Regions from separate parts of the Cytobacillus sp. FSL R7-0696 genome, predicted to be linked through region 2. Evidence: riboswitches for the same ligand, from Rfam matches in the RefSeq annotation. Region 2 holds a riboswitch; the other holds the start of a gene.
What was found. A riboswitch is a leader RNA that binds a small molecule or an ion and turns the genes downstream of it on or off. The one in region 2 is predicted to bind thiamine pyrophosphate.

Region 1: linked by a shared signal. The riboswitch ahead of MKX29_RS20750 (YkoF family thiamine/hydroxymethylpyrimidine-binding protein) and the one ahead of thiT (energy-coupled thiamine transporter ThiT) in region 2 are both predicted to bind thiamine pyrophosphate.

What each region holds. Positions count from the first base shown of each region.
Region 1 covers NZ_JBBOWA010000001.1:4,055,479-4,058,662, reverse strand. The annotation lists gene MKX29_RS20760 (efflux RND transporter permease subunit) at 1-682, opposite strand, end outside; gene MKX29_RS20755 (TetR/AcrR family transcriptional regulator) at 841-1,410, shown strand; TPP riboswitch at 1,617-1,720, shown strand; gene MKX29_RS20750 (YkoF family thiamine/hydroxymethylpyrimidine-binding protein) at 1,806-2,414, shown strand; gene MKX29_RS20745 (ECF transporter S component) at 2,411-3,022, shown strand; partial or broken gene MKX29_RS24540 (ABC transporter ATP-binding protein) at 2,997-3,184, shown strand, end outside.
Region 2 covers NZ_JBBOWA010000001.1:1,370,525-1,373,708, forward strand. The annotation lists gene MKX29_RS07170 (M23 family metallopeptidase) at 1-931, opposite strand, end outside; gene MKX29_RS07175 (hypothetical protein) at 959-1,201, opposite strand; TPP riboswitch at 1,337-1,441, shown strand; gene thiT (energy-coupled thiamine transporter ThiT) at 1,543-2,121, shown strand; gene MKX29_RS07185 (helix-turn-helix domain-containing protein) at 2,682-2,912, opposite strand; gene MKX29_RS07190 (DUF2975 domain-containing protein) at 2,923-3,184, opposite strand, start outside.

The DNA of each region.
Region 1 (3,184 bases), 2.7 Mb from region 2:
AAATTGGTGCGACTGATTGTGTCACAAAGGACACTTCTCCTATAAAAACATTACTCCCTAAATTAATAATTACCGATACACCGATAGCCGTTAAGAACAAGAGCGGTTCGACCCAAGAGTTTGTCGAGAGAACTAGTATAATGATAATAATGGGAATAAGTATCCCTGCAGCGAGTAACGTTTCTTGCCCTGTCATTTTCTGCTGCGTAGCTGTATTTGCAGCTTCGCCAATAAGTGATCCCTTCTCACCAATTATTTGATATATATCTTCTGTTGCTTCGACCTCTTTGCCACTCTCAATGGTGACAGAATAAAGAGCGTGATTATTTTTGTAGTAATTTTCTATTGTGCCTTGGTCTCCGGTTTCTATTGGTGTTCTTATGTCCATCGCATCATCTAACCACATCACATCAGTTACACCTTGAACCTTATTTAATTTCTCTTTGATAACGAGCGCTTCTTGGATTGTTACATTCTCAACCATTACGCTTGTATTTGGAATGCCACTAGTAAACTCCTCTTCCATCACTTCTAAAGCAACGGTAGATTCAGCTTCTGCTGGGATATAATCTTTCATATTATAATTAACATTCACAAACAGAAAGCCAATAGCAGAAAGCACTGATAACAAAAAGAAAATGATTGTTACAGATTTTTTATAACGAATAATAAACTCAATCATTATTGGTTTCCCCACTTCTTGATGTTGAAATTCTTTTACAGTAACATTATACATACCACTGTGTTAGATAAACAACAAACAGTTGTGTAAAAAATGTTTAACATCCAACATTTAAGCGTACTTTGTTGGATTTCTTTAAAAAAGTGAGGGTTTGTATGATGAACAAAAAATTGGATCGTCGGAAACAATATACTCGTATGGTGTTAAAGGAAAGTTTAATGGAATTATTAAGAGAAAAAGTAATCTCCTCCATTACCATTAAAGAATTATGTCAAAAAGCAGATATCAATCGTTCTACTTTTTATAGTCATTATCGTGATCAATTTGATTTACTCCAGCATATTGAAGATGAGATTTTGTTAGAATTACAAGTCACTTTAAAACAGTACAACCATAATGAGACAAATGAAACTTTTGCAATGACAAAGTATTTATTAGATTATGTTTATAAACGTAGTGCCGATTTTCTTGTTTTATTTAGTGACCATGGTAACAAAGCTTTTCAAACGAGAGTAATTGATACTGCACAATCAATCATTATTAATAGTTTAAAGGAAGAACAGCAGGTCATAAATCTAGATAAATCAAAATATATGATTTACTTTGTAATTAGTGGATGTATTTATGTAATTGAAAAATGGTTAATGAACGGGATGAAAGAATCTCCGGAAGAAATGACAACCATTATTACTGAAATAAGTAATCGGGTTATTCTTCATTCTAAATAGGATGCGAATATATCAACATTCTTCACATCAATATTTTATTCACCTCTACTCTATTGGAATTTAAGTTGTCTCCCCTACTCATTTGCATCATTTTACGTATCAATTAATATATTGTATTTATCGCTACTACATTATCAATTGACAAGTATTGGTTTACAGATAATGATTTTTTGCTTATGATAGGATAGACGAACAAATAAATATATCGAATGCGCTAGGGGAGCTATATTTAATGGCTGAGAAGGCAAGTGCCTGACCCTTATAACCCGATCTAGATAATACTAGCGTGGGGAAGTGCAGTTGGTCAGTGTATTCTCTTTTTTTCTGCATAGCCAAACTGCATTCCATCGGGGTGCAGTTTTTTTGTTCAAAAAATGTTAAAAGGAGATTTTTATATGAATCAATTATGTGGAACAAGTAGTATCGTAGGTTGTCAGTTTACGCTTTCTGCAATGAGTGAGAGGTATGTGGACATCATCTTATTTGCCCTTAAAGAAGTGAACATGTCAAAGGTGTGGGCTGAAACTGATGATGTATCTACTTGTATCCGTGGTAAGCAAATTCATGTTTTTGATGTAGTGAGGGCAATCTTTTTACACGCAGCTAAAACAGGAGAACACATCGCTATGAGTGGTACCTTTTCGATTGGTTGTCCAGGAGATTCAGCAGCAGATGTATACATGGACGAAACTGACATTGCCTTGAACAAGGACTATACAAAAGAAATAGACCAGCTTGCAGGTTGTAAATTTGCCCTCTATCCCTTAGGGAGGGAAGATTATATGGAAAAAATTTATGAGCAAATTGATTGGTCCAAGGAGACTGAAGTAAACGTAAGCCATAGCCATTATGCCACAAGGCTTGATGGCAAGGTGAATGATATTTTTAACTTGTTACAGAACGTTTTCGATCAGACCAAGCAAGATGTATCTCATGTGACAATGACATTCACATTATCAGCTAACAGCCCTACTGGAAAAGCTAAAGAAGTGAAAGTCTCATGACAAAATCATGGCGTCTAAAAGATATTGTTCTCATGTCAGTCCTGGGTGTAGTATTTGGCTTTATTTATTTAGGTTTTTTTGGGGTCGGTAAAGTTCTTGTTGCCATCCTTACCCCGTTTGGATTTGGACCCATTGGTTATGAATTGATTTATGGCATATGGTTTATTGTATCAATAATAGCTGCTTACATTATCAGAAAGCCAGGCGTTGCTTTTACAGCAGAAACCATTGCTGCTATTACCGAAGTACTTGTCGGCTCAACATCTGGACCCACTTTAATTCTTTCAGGGATGGTGCAAGGGTTAGGGGCGGAAATCGCTTTTGCACTGACAAAATGGAAAAATTACCAACCTCGAATTCTCGTTTTCTCAGGTGTTAGCGCAGCATTTATTAGTTTTCCTTACCATTTCTTTGTATCAGGTTTTCATGCCTATGAATCCTGGCTTATTATGACAATGTTTGTTATACGTCTCTTAAGTGGAGCCATCATTGCTGGTTATTTAGGAAAAATGTTAGCGGATCAACTAGCGAAAACTGGTGTGTTAAATGGGTACCCGATTGGGAAGGAGGTAATAGCAAGGCATGAAAAATCATCAACCAATTTTTGAACTAGACTCTTTCTCATTTTCCTTTGATAAACACGATGAACCTTCTGTAGATAATGTAAGCTGTAAGTTATATGCAGAGGAAGTGACTTTATTACTTGGAGCAAGTGGTTCTGGCAAAAGTACACTTACACTATGTTTAAATGGTCTATATCCTGAGGCGAT
Region 2 (3,184 bases):
AGTCTGCTATTGTCATCGTATTTTCAACCTTGTCGAACTTCTCTTCGAATCGATTAAGATATTTTGTTAAATGATTTGTTACGATTTCTCCTTGAATCGGTTCTACACCATTTTTAAAACGAATGCGAACTGATTTTCCTTTATGAAGATCTTCTGAATCCATGATTTGAAAATGGATATGCGCTTCAGAAGAGTTACCCGAGTTCCCACATTTGCCAAGTAATTGTTTTTGAAGAACTTCCTCTCCTTCTTGGACAATGATACTGTCTTTTTTAAAATGAGCAATCATACTATATTCCTTATGCGCATGCTCTATCACAATATAGTTGCCTGGGGGGTGTTCTTCATCCATCTGCCCTGGAATATTATCATCGAGACCATCAACCACTTTTATTACTTTGCCATTTTGAGGGGCGATAACTTCCTCTGCAAATGCGTAATAACTCTCATTTTTTTCAGGTCTACCATTATATGTAGAGCCATCCTTCACCTTTAATAGATCATACGCGTACCTTTGATGTTCATATACGTAATGGTAATTAATAAATTCATTTGTGCCACCCCAGAAAACAAACCAATCATCCATCACTGGCATAATGTATTCATTCTTTGTATAAATCTTATCTGTTTCTGGAAAGACAAAGTAGGGTTTCAAATAGAAACTGACAATTGTATATTTATCATCGAAACCAACCACAACTGCTTTTGCTTTTGAGTTATCTACCCATACGAACTGACCAATGCCTAAGACATCCGTCCGTGACGTAAGATGATAACTACGCACACCTTCATTAAAAGCTGCGCTCATCTCAATAAATGCCGATAATGAAACCATTCCTTGAAACACTTTTGAAGTTGCTTCATAAATTGTTTTAAAATCTTCTCTTAACCAATGATCTATAAACCTATCAGGATCCATTGACCCGACCATTCCATCTACCCCCTAGGTTTCTATTCTTTATATAGAAGAGAAAATCAAACGATTCTCAAGAAATATTTTGCAGTTAATAGTTAAAAAACCACCAATAGTTACTTTAATTCGACTTGAATCTTCTAACTTTCCTTCCAAATCTCCTCTTATAGCAAGTCCTAAATTTTCATCCTGTAATTCGCCATTTACATATAGCTTTTCACCATTAATCCAGTAATTCTCAACTAGTATATGATCTCCCTGATGGTTCACTTCAAAAACCTTCTTCATGTAAATCACTCCTCGTTTATTTTTACGACTAACTCGGGAATAAGTTTCACAAATAATCTGTTTTTCTCTTACCAAAAAAAAGATTCTTGAATTATGATGAAAGTCATAGTATATTCTAACCGAGGATAAATTTAATATTTCCACAAGGGGAGCCTAATATGGCTGAGAGTGAGCGAGTTCGTTCTGACCCTAAGAACCTGTTAGATAATGCTAGCGTAGGGATCGTGGTTTTGGATATGAGCAATACTAGGCATCCATCACCGCCTATGTATTGCTTTTTTTCATAAAAAAGTAATACAGGTTTACTCGTTCGCTTCTCTTTTCGGAGAAGGAGGAAAAACATGAAACAAAATAAAACACTTTTTATGGTGGAAATTGCTATATTTGCAGCTTTGGCATTATTACTTGATTTCTTATCGGGCTTACTGATGGGGAGATTTTGGCCACAAGGTGGGTCCATCTCACTTGCTATGGTACCGGTTTTCTTAATGGCCTTTCGTTGGGGTATTAAAGGTGGCGTCTTAACGGGCTTATTATTAGGAGGACTACAAATCTTAACAGGAGCTGTTCCTTTTCATTTCGCCTCATGGATCATTGACTATTTCGTAGCCTTTGCTGTTGTCGGACTCGCAGGCATCTATATGAAAAAAGTTGTACAAAATTATCAAGACGGCCAATTTGGCAAAGCAAACATGTATGTTATTAGTGGCGTTTTCTTAGGAAGTTTCTTACGCTTTTTATGCCATTATTTATCAGGCATTATCCTATTTGGTGCCTATGCTCCGGCAGATCAACCTGTCGCACTTTACTCACTCGTATATAACGGAACATATATGCTACCTACCTTTATCGTATGTGCCTTAGTCGTTGTCATGCTTTACACAACAGCCAATAAGGTCCTTCTGAAAAAAGCATATTAATCATCTAAAGGCTCTGGGGGAAACTCAGGGCCTTTTTTTAAGATAACTTTTTGGGAGATTTTCGCACGATGATGGAACTGAGGAATCAGGGTGGCATGTACATCGCCATGATATTCAGTAAGATAACCATGCAATCGACTCTTCACAATACTTCCAAAATGAAAGCGTCAAAAGCAGCTAGGCAAACCTCCATCATCTCTTCTATTTTCTGGCCGGCCATGATGATCCGAAGAAGACCATGATTTATACAACGCCGAATCTGCAGGAAGTTGGCAACCGACTCGATAGTTTATATCACGAAGTAGATTGAGTGTGATAGGAGAAATTTTATTAATATCGAATATAAAGGAAACGCAAACGAAATGAGCTAATGATACACATCATTAGCTCATTTGAATTCCCCTTTATGCCGATATAAGAGTGCCTCTTCATGATTCCTCTCAATCGAAATAACAGAAATTTTAATGCTGTAGAAATTGGGCTTTTTAATATTGTAATTTCTTAACGTTGTAAAATCGCATTTTCCTGACGCTACCCCGATTATGGAATAAATTTATTTTCTATACTTTATTATTCTTGAGTTCTTCGTCGCTTTTGTACTCCAATATGTCGCCTGGCTGACATTCCAAAGCCTTACAAATGGATTCTAAAGTGGATAACCGAATCGCTTTTGCCTTTCCATTTTTCAAAATAGAAAGATTAGCCATCGTGATTCCAACCCTCTCCGAAAGTTCTGTGACGCTCATTTTCCTTTTCGCCAACATCACATCGATATTAATTATAATCGCCAATTCCTTCACCTCAGACCGTTAAATCATTTTCTGATTTTATATTTATCGCTTCTTGTAAAAGCCTTTCCAGAACTGCAGCGAATACTGCAATTACCATCGAAGCAAAGATAGGGACCATTCCGATTATTGCACCACCTGGGGCATCGTCTACTTGAGCTAACATAAAAACGAATGGCAAAATTGCCACATATAAGATACTGAATATGGTTGCACAGAGTTTTATATGCTTCAAAGCTTTTACGGAAATTTGCGAAAAAGCTTGATTCTTGTCA